DNA from 2 places in the Buttiauxella agrestis genome. Region 1 is predicted to be linked to the other one. Evidence: predicted binding sites of a transcription regulator. Region 1 holds the regulator's gene; the other holds the start of a gene.

Region 1 (13,015 bases):
GATTTGATGGTGAAGCTCGGATTAGTGCGCTTCTCTTTGTTGCTGGCCTCCGCCCTGGTGGTGCTGGCTATCGTGGTGCAAATGGCCGTGACGATGCTGTTGCGCGGCCAGGTTGAAAGCATTGATGTTGTGCGCTCCATCTTTTTTGGCCTGTTAATTACGCCATGGGCCGTCTATTTCCTTTCTGTGGTCGTTGAACAACTCGAAGAGTCGAGGCAGCGGCTGTCAAAGCTTGTGCAAAAACTCGAAGAGATGCGCGAGCGTGATCTGAAACTTAATGTGCAACTCAAAGATAATATTGCGCAATTGAACCAGGAAATTGCTGACCGTGTGAAAGCGGAAGACGAACGTCAGACGATGCTCGAGCAGCTCAAAGTTGAGATGCAGGAACGCGAAGAGACGCAAATCCAGCTTGAGCAACAATCTTCATTTTTGCGTTCATTCCTCGATGCCTCTCCAGATTTGGTTTTCTATCGTAACGAAGACAAAGAATTCTCAGGCTGTAACCGCGCGATGGAACTGTTGACCGGTAAGAGTGAGAAGCAGCTGATAAGCCTGAAACCGGAAGATGTCTATTCGCCAGAAGCGGCGCAGAAGGTTATCGAAACTGACGAAAAAGTGTTCCGTCATAACGTGTCGCTGACCTACGAACAATGGCTGGATTACCCGGATGGCCGTAAGGCGTGCTTTGAAATCCGTAAAGTTCCCTACTACGACCGGGTCGGCAAACGGCATGGTTTAATGGGCTTTGGACGCGACATTACCGAGCGTAAGCGTTATCAGGATGCCCTTGAACGCGCCAGCCGCGATAAAACCACTTTCATTTCTACCATCAGCCACGAACTGCGTACGCCGCTAAACGGTATCGTCGGCTTAAGCCGCATATTGCTTGATACGGAGCTTAATCCGGAACAAACCAATTATCTCAAAACGATTCATGTTTCAGCGATAACTCTGGGTAATATTTTCAACGATATCATTGATATGGATAAGCTTGAACGCCGCAAGGTTCAGCTTGATAACCAACCAATCGATTTCACCAGTTTCCTTGCTGACCTGGAAAACCTTTCTGGTTTGCAGGCGCAGCAAAAAGGACTGAAGCTGGAAATGAACCCGACATTGCCGCTGCCACATAAAGTGGTGACTGATGGAACACGCCTGCGCCAGATCCTCTGGAATCTCATCAGCAACGCCGTGAAATTTACGCCAAAAGGCGGCCTGGTTTCGGTGCGCGTGCGTTATGAAGAAGAAAATACCTTACGCTTTGAAGTCCAGGATTCTGGCATTGGCATCCCGCAGGATGAGCAGGACAAAATCTTCGCCATGTACTATCAGGTGAAAGATAGCCACGGCGGTAAACCGGCAACGGGTACCGGGATTGGTTTGGCGGTGTCGCGCCGCCTGGCGAAGAGTATGGGCGGTGATATTACCGTCAGCAGTAAGCCGGGCGAAGGCTCGCTATTTGCCTTAACCATTCAGGCTCCTCGCGTTGCGGATGAAATCGAAGACACGCTCGACGATGACGAAATGCCGCTGCCTGCGTTGCACGTCCTGCTGGTGGAAGATATTGAACTCAACGTGATTGTTGCGCGTTCGGTGCTGGAGAAACTTGGCAACAGCGTAGACGTTGCGATGACAGGTAAAGAGGCGCTGGAAAAATTCACCCCAGGTGAGTATGACCTGGTGCTTTTAGACATTCAGTTACCTGATATGACTGGGTTGGATATTTCCCGGCAACTGACCACGCGTTATGCGCGTGAAGATTTACCACCGCTGGTGGCATTGACTGCTAACGTATTGAAAGATAAAAAAGAGTATCTGGATGCTGGCATGGACGATGTGCTGAGCAAACCCCTCTCGGTTCCGGCGTTAATGGCGATGATCCAAAAATTCTGGGACAACCAACAGTCAGAGTCTAAGAAGGAGTCTCAAGTGCCTCAAGTTAATAGTGAAAAACAGCAAGCATTGCTCGATATCCCCATGCTTGAGCAGTATATGGATCTTGTCGGGCCAAAACTGATTACTGATGGGCTGGCGATGTTTGAAAAAATGATGCCGGGCTACCTGAGCGTACTGGACTCCAATATGACGGCTCGCGACCAGAAAGGGGTCGTGGAAGAGGGGCATAAGATTAAAGGCGCAGCAGGTTCTGTAGGGTTGCGCCATTTGCAGCAAGTTGCCCAGCAAATTCAGTCACCGGATTTACCTGCCTGGTCGGAAAACGTGGGTGAATGGATTGAAGAGTTGAAACAAGAATGGCAGCACGATGTTGACGTTCTGAAAGCTTGGGTTGCAAACGCTCCCAAAAAATGACCCCGGATAAACCGGGGTGCGCGAATTCTGCGCCAACACCAGGGAAAAAGTAGGCTGCGCCGTTGAGTTATAAGTATTTATCCAAATGGCGCAGCTAATAATCTCGTGTGCTGCTCAGGCATTAAGATAGCAAATCTTAAATAGTTTGTTACATGAAACAGTAAAATGTGTGAAGCATAGCGATCAAATCGTCATAACTAATGATGGAAGTCGCGTGATGAAAAGGAATAGCTGAATGAAGAAGATTGGTGTGGTGCTCAGTGGTTGCGGGGTCTACGACGGAAGCGAAATTCAGGAAGCTGTTATTACCCTGTTAGCAATCGCTCGCTCTGGCGCTGAAGCTGTTTGCTTTGCACCCGACAAACCTCAAGCAGATGTTATTAATCACCTCGCTAATAATGAGTCTATAGAGCATCGAAATGTGCTTGTTGAGGCGGCTCGAATCACCCGTGGAGTGGTGACGCCATTGGCGCAGGCCGATGCCAGCGAATTGGATGCGCTGATCGTTCCCGGTGGTTTTGGGGCAGCGAAAAACCTGTGCAATTTTGCAAGCCTCGGCAGCGAGTGCGTGGTTGATGGTGATTTACGTCGTCTGGCCCGCGATTGCCACGATCAGGGCAAGCCGCTCGGCTTTATCTGTATTGCCCCGGTGATGCTGCCAAAAATTCTCGATGTTCCGGTGCGTTTGACCATCGGCACTGATATTGATACAGCAGAAATTGTTGAAGAGATGGGGGCTGAACATGTTCCGTGCCCGGTTGATGACATCGTGGTTGATGAAGAACACAAAGTGGTGACGACGCCTGCTTATATGCTGGCCACACGCATTGATGAAGCGGCATTGGGTATAGAAAAACTGGTGGCTCGCGTTGTGAGTATGACTGCATGAAGAAAGGGCGTGTTGCGCTCTTGGGCACCCTCAAGCGTTGGCTATTACGCTGTGCGCTGGCGCTGGTGGGCGTGTGGTTGGCGGGGATAATCCTGTTCAGCTTTATGCCGGTACCGTTTTCGGCAGTCATGGTCGAACGGCAATTTAGCGCCTGGTTCTCAGGTGATTTTGGTTATGTGGCGCATTCCGATTGGGTCAGCATGGACGAAATATCACCGTGGATGGGGCTTGCAGTTATTGCGGCAGAAGATCAGAAATTCCCGGACCATTGGGGGTTTGATGTTTCCGCGATTGAAAAAGCCATTGCTCACAATGAACGTAATGAAAATCGCGTTCGCGGTGCGTCAACGCTTTCCCAACAAACGGCGAAGAATCTGTTTTTATGGGATGGGCGGAGCTATGTTCGCAAAGGCCTGGAAGCGGGATTAACGCTTGGTATGGAAGTGGTGTGGACGAAACGCCGGATCCTGACTGTTTATCTGAATATCGCAGAATTTGGAGAGGGGATTTTTGGTGTGGAAGAAGCTTCGCAGCGTTACTTCCATAAACCAGCAAGTCGCCTGACGGCGTCGGAAGCCGCTTTGCTTGCCGCAGTATTACCTAATCCAATCCGCTTTAAAGCGAATGCACCTTCAGGTTATGTTCGGCAACGCCAGCAATGGATTTTGCGCCAGATGCGCCAGCTAGGTGGCGAATCGTTTATGGCGCAGCATGAGTTGAAGTGAGTTAATCTTCGTCAAAACCGGCATTGAACAGCGCGATAACCGCGTTCAATGCTTGTTCTTCTTCAGGCCCGGTGACTTCAATTTCAATGTGGCCACCTTTGGCTGAATCCAGCATCAGTAGTGCAATCACACTATTAGCTTCGGCTTCGGTTCCGGCCTCGTTGCGCAATATCACTTCGGCATCAAAACTCTGCACCAGTTCGAATAGTTTCATAGCCGGGCGCGCATGCATGCCCAGCTTATTGGTGATCTCAACGGTTTGTTTTACGGTCATGGTTTGCGTTTTTCCAGCGTACGGTGACGGGACTGCACGTTTTTCCCACGTGAGCGGAAATAGTCTGCCAACTGTTCTGCAATATAAACCGAACGGTGTTTACCGCCAGTACAACCAATCGCTACAGTCAAATAGCTGCGGTTGTTGGTTTCCAGCATCGGTAACCAAAGCTCAAGATAGCTACGCGTCTGGTAGATAAAGTTGTGTACTTCGGTATGACGATCAAGGAACGCTGCAACAGGCCTGTCGAGACCCGTCATTGGACGCAGTTTTGGATCCCAGTGCGGGTTTGGCAGGAAGCGCACGTCAAATACGTAATCTGCATCAATCGGAATGCCGTGCTTAAAGCCGAAGGATTCGAAGACCATCGTCAATTCACGTTCACGCTTGCCGAGCAGACGAGTCCGTAGCATTTCCGCGAGTTCATGCACCGACATTTCAGAGGTGTCGATGATTAAATCGGCTCTGGATTTCAACGGCTCCAATAGATCGCTTTCTTCATCAATCGCACTTTCCAGCGACAAGTTTTTACTGGAAAGCGGGTGTAAACGACGTGTGTCGCTATAACGACGAATCAGCGTGTTGCGATCGGCATCGAGGAACAGCAATTGTGGAGAAAATGAATCAGGTAGATTGGTCATCGCCTGTTCAAAAATTTCCGGGTTTTCCGGCATGTTACGCACGTCGATGCTGACTGCCGCAGAAATCTGTCGCTCTGCGAGAGTTTTGGCAAGATCAGGCAACAGCACCACTGGCAGGTTATCTACACAGTAGAATCCCATATCTTCTAGTGCACGCAAGGCTACAGACTTCCCTGAACCAGAGCGGCCGCTGACAATCATCAGCACCATTTTATCACTCCCCCAACTTCTCTTGCTGTGGCACGCACATGACCGCAGCCAGATTATTCACTTTCACTACCATGTTCGGTTTCGGTAATGATCTGATAAAGCTCTTCATCACTCTGCGCTGAACGCAGACGTCGGCAAATCGTTTTATCCGCCAGACGTTTTGCCACCAAAGACAAAGTGTGCAAATGTGTTTTTGTCTGATCGGCCGGAACAAGTAGCGCAAACATCAGGTCGACCGGCTGATTGTCAATAGCATCAAACGCGATAGGGGTTTCCAGTTTAATAAATACCCCAACGGCGCGGGTGGTATCTTCTTCCAGTTTTCCGTGAGGAATGGCGATACCATTGCCGATACCGGTACTGCCCATGCGCTCACGCGTCAGCACCGCCTCAAAGACGACTTGAGGTGGCAGACCGAGCTGTTTCGCCGCGAGTTCACTGATAATTTCCAGCGCACGTTTCTTACTTTGGCAATGTACATTGCTACGGGTACATTCTTTGTTCAGGACATTACTAAGTTGTAGAGCAGAATCGTTGTTCATCATAAGTTCACCTAAGCACTCTGTTGTGGCAACGGCCCGTTACTTCCGTAACGAGCCGTGAATGCCAAAACCGTTGCCTGGATTATCAGTGTTGTTTTAGTTTATCTTTATGTTTGGTTAACTGGCGCGCCAGTTTATCAATCAGACCGTCAATCGCCGCATACATATCCTGCCCTTCAGCGCTGGCATGTATTTCACCACCATTGATATGAAGTGTTGCGTCGGCAATATGCGTGACTTTTTCCACTTTTAACACAATATAGACTTGGTTAATCCTATCGAAGTACTGCTCCAGTTTGGCAAACTTCGTGCTCACAAAATCGCGCAGTGCGTCAGTGATTTCGACGTTTTGTCCTGTAATGTTGAGCTGCATAGTGTCTTCCTTATCGGTTAAGTCACACCAGTTGTTTACGCTGGTTTGACGGTGGTATGGATAAAGATTCTCGGTACTTCGCAACAGTGCGGCGTGCCACCATGATCCCCTGATCCGATAGCATAGTCGTTAACTTGCTATCACTCAGCGGTTTCGCAGGGTTTTCCGCAGCAATTAATTTCTTCACCAAAGCCCGAATAGCCGTGGAGGAGGCTTCACCGCCGCCCTCGGTATTGACATGACTTGAGAAGAAATACTTCAATTCAAAAATGCCTCGCGGACTGTGCAAATACTTTTGTGTGGTCACGCGGGAAATGGTGGATTCGTGCATTTCGACCACTTGGGCGATATCAGCAAGAACCATCGGTTTCATATGCTCTGCACCGAACTCAAAAAAGCCTTGCTGCTGTTCAACGATGCAGCGGCTAACCCGCAGCAAGGTATCATTGCGGCTTTCAAGGCTTTTGATCAGCCACTTCGCTTCTTGCAGGTTACTGCGAATAAATTGTGAGTCGCTGTCATTGCGGGCATTGGTGCCCATAGCAGCGTACTGTTGATTTATTTTTAGACGCGGGATGCTGTCGGCATTAAGTTCCACCGTCCAGCGGCCCTGAGTTTTTTTGACCAACACATCAGGGATTACATACTCTGGTTCGCTGGTCTGAATGGACTGGCCCGGACGCGGATCAAGCGACTGAATCAGGCACATCGCCTCTTTCAGCACTTCTTCTTTCAGACGCGTGACGCGCATCAGGCTGCGGAAATCATGGTTGGCGAGCAAGTCGAGATGTTCGCTGACAATCAGGCGAGCTTCGGCTAACCAGGGTGTTTCTCGCGCGAATTGTGAAAGCTGTATCAGGAGGCAATCACGAAGGTCGCGTGCGGCGACGCCGACAGGATCGAAGCGTTGCACGCGTTTGAGCACCGCTTCCACTTCGTCGAGGGTGATTTCTTCATCGCCCATGCTTTCGAGAATTTCATCCAGCGAAACGGTCAGATAGCCCATTTCGTCAACGGCATCAACAATAGACGTTGCAATAGCGGTGTCGGTATCAGAAAACGGAGTGAGATCGACCTGCCACATCAGGTAATCCTGGAGTGACTGGGTGGTTTCACCCTGATAAACCGGCAACTCGTCGTCTATATAGTCAGTTCCGGTTCCCGATGGCGTACCTGCGGTGTAAATTTCGTCCCAGCTGGTGTCCAACGGTAACTCGTCGGGCATCTCTTTTTGTTCGAGTGCCTCACGAGTATCTAACGCTTCATTTTCACGAACTTCCTGAGTTTCAATTTCTTCATGCAGATCGGTTTGCTCAAGCAGTGGGTTACTTTCCAGTGCTTGCTGAAGTTCCTGCTGTAATTCTAACGTCGACAGCTGCAACAGACGAATTGCCTGCTGTAACTGTGGAGTCATAGCAAGTTGTTGGCTGAGCCGTAATTGCAAACCTTGCTTCATATTCAGAGCGAACTTCCTCAGGTGTAATCGTTAATTATTCCTACCCTATCAGAGTCTGAACTCTTCGCCCAGATACACGCGTTTAACATGCTCGTCTTCCAGGATCTCGGCTGGAGTGCCATGGGCGATTAAATGGCCCTGGCTTACGATGTAAGCGCGTTCACATACGGCTAACGTTTCGCGTACGTTATGGTCAGTTATCAGCACCCCAAGCCCGCTGTCGCGTAAATGCTCGATGATTCGCTTGATGTCGATAACGGAAATTGGGTCAACACCTGCAAAAGGTTCATCCAAAAGAATAAATTTTGGATTTGCAGCCAATGCGCGAGCAATTTCAACACGGCGACGCTCACCACCGGACAAAGATTGCCCGAGGCTATTACGCAAATGCTCAATGTGGAACTCTTCCATTAGCTCATTGGCGCGGTCTTCACGCTGCTCGGTAGAAAGATCATCACGGATTTGCAGCACGGCCATTAAGTTATCGAACACGCTTAAACGGCGGAAAATAGACGCTTCTTGAGGCAAGTACCCAATACCACGTCGTGCACGTGCATGAAGCGGCAGCAGGCTGATGTCTTCATCATCAATAATAATGTTGCCCGCATCACGCGGAACAATACCGACCACCATATAAAAAGTGGTGGTTTTCCCTGCACCGTTAGGGCCGAGCAAACCGACAATCTCACCTGATTTAACGGTCAGACTGACGTCTTCTACAACGCGGCGGCCTTTGTAGGCTTTAGCGAGATTTTTTGCAATTAAAGTAGCCATAACGAATTAGTTACTCTTTTTCTGCGCAGGGGCGGGGGCCGGAGCCTTGCCGTCTTTTTTCTGCAACTGAGAAGGAACCAGAACGGTCGTAACACGTTTACCTTTTTCGCTAAAGGCCTGCATTTTCTGCTCTTTAACGAGGTAAGTAATTTTGTCGCCTTTGATATTGCTATCGACCTGCTCCAGATAGGCATTGCCGGTCAGCACGACAAAATCGTTTTGCAGCTCATAGTGCATAGTCGATGAGTGGCCGCTAACGGGTTTACCGCTATCTTGCATCTGATAGAAAGTGGCTGGATTACCGTAGCCATCGATCACTTCTTTGCCTTGCTCGCCGCCAGGGCGGGTCACAACGACTTTGTCGGCATTAATCTTGATACTACCTTGCGTCACAACCACATTGCCGGTGAAGGTGACGACGTTGCCCTGCATATCAAGCGACTGTTGGTCAGATTCAATGTGAATCGGCTGATCGGTATCACCGGTCAGCGCAAATGCCGAAAAACTGGCGGCTAAAAGTGTACTGGTCAGTACTAAATTACGGCTGAGTTTGTTTATTCTGGATTTCATAGGATGTTCTAACCTTTTCAATCAGCTCGGCATTTTTGCTGCGTAAATTACCACGCATTTTGAGGCCGGTGGAGTTAAAGCTGGTTCCGTACAAGGTTACCTGGTCATCAGAGGCAACATCCTGAGTGACTAAATTAACCTGCGCATTATCCGTGGTAATTTTGCGTAGCTGCGAATCTGGCGTCAGAGCTGTAAGCACCACATTCCCATACAGATACAGCATCCGATCGTTAGTAAGTTTGGCGCGATCTGCTCGTAATGACCAGGTGGCGACTTTGTTTTCGTCGTATTGCGTCATCACCGGATTGGTGAACCACGAAACGGCGGTTTCGGAAAAATATTCAACGTGCTCAGCAACCAGTCGGTAATTTAAAGCCCCTTCAGGACTGTAGGCGAGAGTCGTGGAATGTTCACTTTTATAGGTTGGTTCATTCGTGTTCACTGTTGGAGGCGCAACGGCGTCTTTGTCGACCAGATTCACACCGATCAAAATCAGCACCAGCAATGAAAGCAGGATGATAACCCAACGTCTGGTCTTACTCATATAGATAGCCCTTTGGCCTCATCAAGCTTACCTTGTGCCAGTAACAGCAAGTCGCAGACTTCACGCACTGCTCCACGCCCGCCAGCAATACGTGTCACGTAGTCGGCACGAGGAATCAGCAAAGGATGTGCATCCGATACCGCAACGCTCAAACCGACTTTAGCCATCACAGGCCAGTCGATTAAATCATCACCCACATAAGCCACGTGTTCAGCTGGGATCGCGAGCTTATCTAAAAGATCCTGAAAAGCCACAAGCTTATCGGACTGACCTTGATAGAGATGCTTGATACCCAGCGTTTCACAACGGTCTTCAAGCAATTTTGCTTTACGTCCGGTAATAATCGCGACGTTTATATCTGATGTCAGCGCACAGCGAATACCATAGCCATCACGCACATTGAATGCTTTCAGCTCTTCGCCACTGTTGCCCATATAAATCAGGCCATCAGACATCACACCGTCAACGTCTAAAATGAGCAGGCGCACATTAGCGGCCCGCTCCATAACGCGCGCACTTACCGGCCCATAACAAGTGGCAAGAGACGCTTCATGGTTACTCATTAAGGCTAATCCTTTGTTAAACCACGCCTGCGCGTAGCATGTCATGCATATGTACCACACCGAGTAGTTGGTCGCCATCTGCAACCAATACCGAGGTAATATGGCGAGACTGCATCAAATTCAATGCATCAACCGCCAGGACTGTTGGGCGAACGCGAATTCCGCCGACGGTCATGACATCTGCGATATTCAGGGTGTGAAGATCTACGCCCATATCAAAGACACGACGTAAGTCACCATCCGTGAAGATCCCTTCGATTTTCATCAGGTCATCACAGATTACGGTCATCCCCATATTTTTACGCGTTATTTCCAGCAGTGCATCACGCAATGAAGCATCTTTACTGACATGCGGTATTTCATCGCCGCTGTGCATGATGTCGCTGACACGTAATAACAGTTTACGACCCAATGCGCCGCCTGGGTGAGAAAGTGCAAAATCTTCTGCGGTAAAGCCGCGTGCTTTGAGCATCGCAACAGCAAGTGCGTCACCCATGACCAATGTGGCAGTGGTGCTTGATGTCGGAGCCAGGCCCAGCGGGCAGGCTTCTTGTGGCACTTTCACGCACAGATGGATATCCGCCGCTTTGCCCATTGAGCTTTCGGGACGGCTGGTGATGCAAATGAGTGGCACCTGCAAGCGTTTGAGAACGGGAATCAGCGCCAGAATTTCGTTCGACTCGCCAGAGTTTGAAATAGCGATGACAATATCTTGCGCGCTCACCATGCCGAGATCGCCGTGGCTGGCTTCACCAGGATGGACGAAGAACGAAGGTGTGCCGGTACTGGCAAACGTCGCGGCCATCTTTTTACCGATGTGCCCTGACTTGCCCATGCCCATAACGACCACTTTGCCCTGGCAATAGAACATTCTTTCACAGGCTTGTGAGAAATCTGAGTTGATGTATTGCTCGAGCTGATCCAGGCCTTCACGTTCGATCTTCAGGACATCTCTGCCTGCTTGTTGAAAGTCAAAACCCGGTTGTAAATTAATCTGTGACATAATTTCCGTTCCGTTTTACCCAACGACCGGTGATGCAAGAAACCACAGCACCGCAATCCATACGAAGAAGCTACATGTTAACAGAGCACCTGCAGTCTTGCCGATAGAGCGAGGCTTACGCCAGCAAAGTACGGCGAAAATGGCACTAACAATCAACATGACCCAATAGTCCCGAGCAAAAGCGAGCGGGTCGATTTCACCTGGCGCGATTAACGCAGGGATGCCCAGCACCAGAACAATATTGAAAATATTCGAGCCAATGATATTACCAATTGCAATATCATCTTCGCCTTTACGGGCTCCGGCGATGGTCGTGGCTAACTCTGGCAGACTTGTACCGACTGAAATAATCGTCAGGCCAATCACTAATTCGCTCACACCAAAGTAATGAGCCAGCACGCTGGCGTTATCGATAACCATGCGTGTCGCCATTGGCATAATGATTAGGGCGACGGCCAGCCATAAAAACGCAACGGGGCGATTACCTTCTCTGGGAAGCTCTGCCAGCTGCTCGCGCGTTAAATTATCAGAGCCTTCATGCCCGGCGAGGCGTGCTATTTTAATGGTAAACAGCAGATACGCTATCGCTACAGCAATCAAAATTAAGCCATCGACGCGGCTTAACTGATTATCAAAAAGCAGCCAGCCAATAATTGCACTGACAACCAACATTAGGGGCAATTCGCGACGAAGAATATCGGAATTCACGGTAAATGGGTGTAAAAGCGCCGCTAAGCCGAGAATCAGCAAAATATTGGTGATATTCGAACCCAGTGCTGTTCCCACCGCTAAATTCAATTGACCATGAAGGGCGGCAGAGCTTGCGACGAGAAGTTCAGGCAACGAAGTCCCGATACTGACGACCGTTAAACCAATAAGCAGTGGTGGAACCCCAAAACTGCGGCAAAGAATGGACGCGGCAAACACCAGCCGGTCGGCGCCATAGACGACCAAAAGCAAACCAATGATTAACAGAGCTGTAGCTAACAGCATTCAAAATCCTTTATTCAGGTATAATCGCCGGTCTTGTGCTGTGAAAGTACCGGCAGAGCTTACAGATCTGTAGGGTCGGGCATAATTCTTAATTCTGACTTTATGCGGCAGAAAAGTAAAACAAATGCCAGTTTTCGCTAATCGGGACGGGTAATATTCTGTAAAAATGATGGGTTGGAACTGAGTTTCCATTCAATACCTCGTCCGTGAACTTGATAAAAGGAAAGATGATGAGCCAGACGCAGACGAATCTGGTCGAAATTCGCGGTGTTAGTTTTACCCGCGGCAGTCGGCGCATCTTTGACAATATTTCACTGAACGTGCCGCGCGGCAAGATTACCGCCATAATGGGGCCTTCAGGTATTGGTAAAACAACCCTACTACGGTTGATCGGTGGACAAATTCAGCCCGACAGCGGTGAAATCCTGTTTGACGGTGAAAATGTACCCGCGATGTCGCGCTCACGTTTATACACTGTTCGCAAACGCATGAGTATGCTGTTTCAATCCGGCGCGCTATTTACCGATCTCAATGTCTTTGAAAATGTGGCATATCCTCTTCGGGAGCATCGCCGCTTACCGGAAGAATTGCTGCGTAGCACCGTGATGATGAAGCTTGAAGCGGTTGGATTACGTGGAGCCGCTAAACTGATGCCTAACGAGCTGTCTGGCGGGATGGCCCGACGAGCAGCACTTGCCCGCGCCATCGCACTCGAACCCGATTTGATTATGTTTGATGAGCCATTCGTTGGCCAGGACCCTATTACTATGGGGGTTCTGGTAAAACTGATTTCAGAATTAAACAGTGCGTTGGGTGTGACATGTATTGTGGTTTCCCACGACGTGCCTGAAGTGCTTAGCATTGCTGATTACGCCTACATTGCGGCGGATCAGCACATCGTGGCCGAAGGAACTCCAGCAGCTTTGCGTGAAAATAGCGATCCACGTGTACGTCAATTCCTCGATGGAATTGCCGATGGACCTGTACCGTTCCGTTATCCGGCAGCGGATTATCGGGATGACTTATTATCAGAAACAGGGAGTTAAGTTGCTCATGCTCTTTAATGCACTGGCATCGTTCGGGCGGCGGGGGTTGAAAACCTGCGCGTCATTTGGTCGGGCCGGGATAATGCTTGTTAATGCGGT
Region 2 (6,231 bases), 3.5 Mb from region 1:
GGGGTGAAATCTTTTAGCCTCCCATCGGTATCCGTGACCCCCTGCGCCACCGTTTCCCAGGTATCACCAAGCTGGTGTTCAAGACAAATCGCCACACCTGTCGCCGGTTTCCCGAGCGCAGTATCAAGAACATGTGTACTCAACTGGCTCATGATGCAAACACTCCTTCCAGGCGTAACAACGTGATTTGACGTAATTGCTCCAGCGCTTCAGCTTCTTCCTCGGCTGGCGAATTATTCAGGCGACGCTTAAGCTCCCCGAGAATGTCTTCGCCACTGCGCCCTTTGGCTCGAATAAGAAATACTCGCCCAAACCGCGCTTCATAATCAGCATTCCCCTGCACCAGCGCGAGCGTTAACGCGCTGTTTTGCGTATCGACAGCAGACTGTTCGCCTTTTGACAACGCTGCCTCTTTGCTAGTGCCCTGCGCTGTTTCACCAATCCGCGGATGCGCGCTAAGCGCCTGGTTCAGCTCATTGCGCCCCCAATCCAGTGTCAGTTGCGAGGCATAATGCTGCAACACATCAACGGTCGAATAAGGCCGAGCGGCAACCAGGTTTTCAGCCCATGCTGGTATCGCAACACAGGGTGTTATCAGGCTTAGCGCTTCGCTTTCCGTTGCATGGTTAAACTCGGTGAGCGGATTCATTGAAGCCAAATTCACCACCGTTTGTGTATATGCCTGCACCGCCTGCATCACATCAGCCTCAGCGACCGACTCTGCCGGATGGTGGCTAATCCCACGATCGCAACGGACAAATATCATGCCCACCGGCCAGTGTTCAGCGATGGCAATCGCATCATGCCCTGCGCCACTTGGCAGCGATAAACTACGCCCCTGCACCGAAGTGATGGCTGATGTTAACTGGCGCTGCAAACTCGCGTCGCATGGCGTGGCGGGAATTGAATAATAGATTTCAGAGTCGAACGCCACACCTCGCTGAGCGGCGATTTGCTGCGCTTCGCTTAACAGTTTTTCAAGCAGCGCTTCGATATCTGAATCTCGCGGGCTACGGATATCCAGCGTGAGCAGGACTTCACCCGGAATCACATTGGCAGCGCCCGGCAAGCATTGCAGCGAGCCGACAGTCGCAACAATATCTGGGGCATAAGTGGCAGTCGTGCTTTCGATGTAAGTCATCCAGTTAGCGGCGGCGGCTAGCGCATCTTTACGAATGGTCATCGGCACCGTACCCGCATGCCCTGCTTCGCCAACAAAGCGGCATCTCAGACGACGAGCGCCGTTTATGGCAGTCACCACGCCGAGCGCCAGATTTTCGCGCTCCAGCACCGGCCCTTGTTCGATATGCAGTTCCAGATACGCACTAAACTCTTCCGGGCCGCGCGCCGCACTCTGAATACGCGAAGGGTCAAAACCGGCATTCACCAGCGCTTGCCCAACGCTGATTCCCGCGGCATCTTCACACGCCAGCCAGCTATCCGGCCACGTCCCGGTCACGCCACGACTGCCTAATAAGGTGATGCCAAAACGCGTACCTTCTTCATCCCCAAAGCCAACGATTTCAATCGCCTGCTCTAATTGAAGATTGTGTTCATGGAGAAAGGCGACAACTTCCAGCGCGGTTAAGACGCCCAACATGCCATCGTAACGCCCGGCATTGCGTACGGTATCAAGATGTGAGCCAAGCAAAACAGCCTGAGCGCCTTCTCTTGCGCCTTCATAGCGTCCGCAAATGTTACCCACCGCATCTTGCCAGGTGGTCATTCCCACCTGTTCCATCCAGCTTGCCACCAGATAATTGGCGCGCAGATGCTCGGGTGAAAGATAGACTCGAGTAAGTTGTTCCGGCGTTTCGCTAACCTGCGCCAGTTCATCTGCTCGCTGCATAATTCGGCGTGCGGCAACACTCGCCTGCATGGCGTTCATGACATGTTTAACCATCAGCGACTTTCCTGCGCATAAACATCCCACGCGGCCTGCATTGCAGCCCCTTGCGTCGATTTAAAACCGAGACGGTTCAGCACCGCTTCAAGCGCCGTCAGGGTTTGCAGTACGCAATCTTTACGCGCGTTATAGCCCATGGTGCCGATGCGCCAGATTTTGCCTTGTAGCGGACCAAATGAGGTGCCGATTTCGATATGGAAATCTTCCAGCAGCATTTTGCGCACCTCTTCGCCATGAACCGCTGACGGGATCACCACGCCAAGCACGTTATTCATTTTGTGTTGCAGGTTGCCGAACGTTTCCAGCCCCATGCCTTGAATTCCGGCTACCAGCGCGCGGCCATGCAATTCGTGACGCGCGATGCCCACGTCCAGCCCCTCTTCGAGAATAATGCGCGCGCACTCACGGGCGGCGAACAACATGCTGGTGGCTTCAGTGTGGTGGTTCAGGCGCTCCGGTCCCCAGTAATCCATCACCATGCCGAGATCGAAATAATTCGAGTAGATCATTTCGTCATCGCCGTCCTGATGGGCTGTGGTTCGGATCCCTTCCTCCACACATTTACGGCGGCGAATAACCTCTTCCATTTGCGCACTCAAGGTTATCGGCGAGCTGCCCGACGGGCCGCCGAGGCATTTTTGCAAACCGGCAGAAACCGCATCTAAACCCCAGGCGTCGGTTTCCAGTTTGTTGCCGCCAAATGAAGCTGTGGCATCGGTATAAAACAACACGCCGTGGCGACGGCAGATGTCACCCAATTCTTCCAGCGGTTGTAGCATGGTGGTAGACGTGTCGCCCTGAACGGTTAGCAGCAAACGCGGTTTCACCGTTTTAATGGCATCTTCGATTTGGTCGGGCGTGAAAACCTCACCCCACGGCACTTCTATGGTGTGAACTTCTGCGCGACAACGACGGGCAATTTCACACAGCAGATGACCGAAACGCCCAAACACCGGGACCAGGACTTTGTCGCCGGGGCGAATGGCCGACAGCAAAATCGCTTCGATACCGGAGCGGGAAGTCCCATCCACCAGCATCGTCCAGCGGTTTTGCGTGCGGAAAAGTTCGCGATACAGCACCATCACTTCGTTCATATACCCCGTCATGACCGGGTCATACTGCCCAATCAACTGACTCGCCATCGCACGTAATACGCGGGGATCTGCATTGATTGGCCCCGGCCCCATTAACAAGCGATGCGGTGGATTGATTTGTGAGAAGTGCTGAATATCGAACATGGTATTTCCTTTTATTCTGCGTGAAACAAAAGATTCTTAACTAAAATATTCTGCAACTAATGTGCCACCAATTTTCGCGAAAGACAAAGAAGAAAGGAGACTGATGACAATCCCTTATCCGACCTACAAACTCAGAATCTTCAGCGTCATTACCTTGAACCAGAATGGTTCCCATGATGCGTGCAAACGCACCACTAAAGTGCATTAGCGTTGTTCCAGTTCATCAAACTCAGAATACAATTCGGCAATATGATGGATACGCTGACGGCCTGTGGTTAACGCTTCGTGGAGTACAGCGTTGGATAATAGATTCACCAGACTCATCGCACTGCTGTAGCTATCAAAGGCAGAAACACTGTCGAGCGGCGCGGCAAAATGCCAGCGGCAATAAGGAGTGAGGCCTGATCCCTGCGCTTCGCTCATCACCAGCAGCGGCACCTGACGTTGATGCAAATTTGCCAGCAGCGGTTTGATAATCCGCGGGCGTCGACGAAAAGCGATGGCGATAACACAATCTTGTTCACTGATATCCACCACCTCTTCGGCCAGCGTCTGCCCTGGCTGCGGCAATAGCCAGACGTCACTACGAACCTGCAATAGCTGCTGGCGCAAATGCATCGCAACCGGCCATGAGTTTCTTAACCCAATAATAAAAATACGTTTTGCCGCTGCGAGAGTTGCCACCACGTCGGCAAATTGCTGCGTATCGAGCAGGCTAACCCACTGCGTCAGATTGGCCATTTCCTGCTTGTAATGACGCGCAAGTAAAGTGTTCCCCTGTACCGCATCGCGATTTTCGGTAAGCGGCATCCCGCTCTGGCGCAGGTTACGCAACTCTTCGCGCATATCTTTATAACGGTCATAGCCGAGACGTTTGAATAAGCGGCTCACCGTCGCTTTGGACACCCCTGAAAGGCGGGCTAACTCGGCGCTGTTGTAGCTAATCAGGTCATCAAAATGATCGACAATAAATGCAGCGACTCGCTGTTCTTGTGGTGAAAGCTGTTCATATGTCGCCCTTAAGCGCTCATCTAATTGTTTCATTATGGCCTCTGTAACTTTTGTTTCACTCGAGCCTGGCACAGTGAAACGAACAGAGTCAACCTGGAACATCTCTTGCTAGAGAGATCCCTGAGCTTCCATTCTGAGAGATAAAACGATGATGCAAAGCAATATGGCGCCTTCCGGTATGGCGGTTACTCCACATCATTTAGCCAGTGAAACGGCGTTATCCGTCCTGCGCCATGGTGGTGACGCTATCGAAGCGATGGTGGCCGCAGCGGCAACCATTGCCGTGGTTTATCCCCATATGAATGGTATTGGTGGTGACGGTTTCTGGCTGATTGTTCCGCCAGAGGGCGAACCGATTGCTATTGATGCCAGCGGTGCTGCGGGTTCTCTCGCATCTCTAGAATTTTATGCAGGCGCTTGCTCAATCCCACATCGTGGCCCCAAAGCGGCGCTGACCGTTCCTGGAACCCTTAGCGGGTGGGATGAAGCACTGAAGATTGCGGCGCAACTTGGGGGCGGGCAATTACCGCTTTCGCGTTTACTGGCCGACGCCATTCGCTATGCGGCAGATGGTATTCCGGTCACGCAATCCCAGGCGCAGGCGACGCACAGCAAATATGACGAACTGGTCAATATTGCGGGGTTTGCCGAGACGTTTTTGGACCGCGGTGAAATTCCGCGCGCAGGTAGCCGTTTCACTCAACCCCGCCTGGCTGAAACATTGACGCGCCTGACCGTTGAAGGACTCGATAGTTTTTATCGCGGCCCGTTAGCCGCCCTGATTACCGAAGAACTTGCTGATTTAGGTATGCCCATCACGTTGCAGGATCTCGCCGCCCAACGTGCGAAACGCCGCATTCCGCTGCATCTGAGCCACCAGCTTGGCGATGTTTATAATATGACGCCGCCGACTCAGGGCCTGGTGTCGTTGGCAATCCTCGGGATCACCGAGAATCTGGACATGGCGCAAGCCAATGAAACTCAAACCGTTCATCGCATCGTTGAAGCAACCAAAAAGGCCTTTGCACTGCGCGACAAATACATCACCGATCCTCGCCACATTACCACCTCAATCCAAAGTCTGTTGGAGCCAGAACCCCTTGCCGCACTGGCCGCAGAAATTGATGACACCAAAGCCGCTGACTGGGGGACCGGCAAAGGCCCTGGCGACACGGTATGGATGGGCGTGATTGATAGCAGCGGACTGGCGGTGTCATTTATTCAGAGCATTTATCACGAGTTTGGCAGCGGCGTTGTGCTGCCAAAAAGCGGCATTTTGTGGCAAAACCGCGGCGCGGCATTCAGCCTCCAGCCTGATAGCTTGCTAAGTCTGGCTCCCGGGAAACAACCGTTCCACACGCTGAACCCAGCCGCCGCACGGCTGGCTGACGGGCGCACGATGGTTTACGGCTCGATGGGCGGCGATGGGCAACCGCAGACTCAGGCCGCCATTTTTACGCGCCACGTTATTCAGGGGATGCCATTACAAGAAGCCGTGACCGCGCCACGCTGGTTATTAGGCAGAACCTGGGGGCAAGCCTCCGACAGCCTGAAATTAGAAGGCCGATTTAGCCCGGAAACGTTCAAAGCACTACGTGAATGGGGGCATGACGTGGAAGCGTTGCCTGATTTTAGTGAAGCCGTCGGCCATGCCGGAGCCATTGTGCGCCACATCAACGGCATGCTCGAAGGCGCATATGACCCGCGCAGTAATGGCAGCGCCGCAGGATTCTAAGGATAAACAGATGAAATCAGAAAGTTTTGACTGGCCCGCTTATATCCAGTTAATGGAACAACTGCTTAATGTCCCACTGGATGACATGCGCAGAAAGGAGATTGAAATCCAACTGACGCGCATGGCGGCATTAGCGGAGCCGCTGATGGAATTTCCATTACCTCAACGCCAGGAAGTCGCGGGGGTTTATAAACTATGAACGCACTTTCCATTCGCGATATTCAGCAAGGATTAGCCAGCGGTGAGTTTTCAGCCCAGGAACTGGCGCGCCTTACTCTCGCTAAAATAGAGCAATCGAACCCTGATATTAATGCTTTCACCGAAATAACCGCCCCGCGTTT

What was found. The regulator sigma-54, encoded in region 1, starts transcription at its own class of promoters, with help from an activator protein. The targets are predictions, from matches to a motif close to GTTGGCACANNTTTCGCTNT.
Region 2: a site for sigma-54 is predicted at 3,194-3,213, ahead of DY231_RS18630 (pyridoxal-phosphate-dependent aminotransferase family protein). Genes of this name have one in related genera too.

What each region holds. Positions count from the first base shown of each region.
Region 1 is NZ_UIGI01000001.1:488,038-501,052, forward strand. Features, by position in the region: gene arcB (aerobic respiration two-component sensor histidine kinase ArcB) at 1-2,313, shown strand, start outside; gene elbB (isoprenoid biosynthesis glyoxalase ElbB) at 2,549-3,202, shown strand; gene mtgA (monofunctional biosynthetic peptidoglycan transglycosylase) at 3,199-3,927, shown strand; gene npr (PTS phosphocarrier protein NPr) at 3,929-4,201, opposite strand; gene rapZ (RNase adapter RapZ) at 4,198-5,052, opposite strand; gene ptsN (PTS IIA-like nitrogen regulatory protein PtsN) at 5,106-5,597, opposite strand; gene hpf (ribosome hibernation promoting factor) at 5,680-5,967, opposite strand; gene rpoN (RNA polymerase factor sigma-54) at 5,990-7,423, opposite strand; gene lptB (LPS export ABC transporter ATP-binding protein) at 7,472-8,197, opposite strand; gene lptA (lipopolysaccharide ABC transporter substrate-binding protein LptA) at 8,204-8,767, opposite strand; gene lptC (LPS export ABC transporter periplasmic protein LptC) at 8,736-9,311, opposite strand; gene kdsC (3-deoxy-manno-octulosonate-8-phosphatase KdsC) at 9,308-9,874, opposite strand; gene kdsD (arabinose-5-phosphate isomerase KdsD) at 9,891-10,877, opposite strand; gene DY231_RS02490 (calcium/sodium antiporter) at 10,893-11,870, opposite strand; gene mlaF (phospholipid ABC transporter ATP-binding protein MlaF) at 12,101-12,916, shown strand; gene mlaE (lipid asymmetry maintenance ABC transporter permease subunit MlaE) at 12,924-13,015, shown strand, end outside.
Region 2 is NZ_UIGI01000001.1:3,947,150-3,953,380, forward strand. Features, by position in the region: gene uraH (hydroxyisourate hydrolase) at 1-152, opposite strand, end outside; gene uraD (2-oxo-4-hydroxy-4-carboxy-5-ureidoimidazoline decarboxylase) at 149-649, opposite strand; partial or broken gene hpxK (allantoate amidohydrolase) at 653-1,903, opposite strand; gene DY231_RS18630 (pyridoxal-phosphate-dependent aminotransferase family protein) at 1,903-3,144, opposite strand; gene DY231_RS18635 (MurR/RpiR family transcriptional regulator) at 3,349-4,188, opposite strand; gene DY231_RS18640 (gamma-glutamyltransferase family protein) at 4,304-5,890, shown strand; gene hpxX (oxalurate catabolism protein HpxX) at 5,901-6,089, shown strand; gene DY231_RS18650 (AtzE family amidohydrolase) at 6,086-6,231, shown strand, end outside.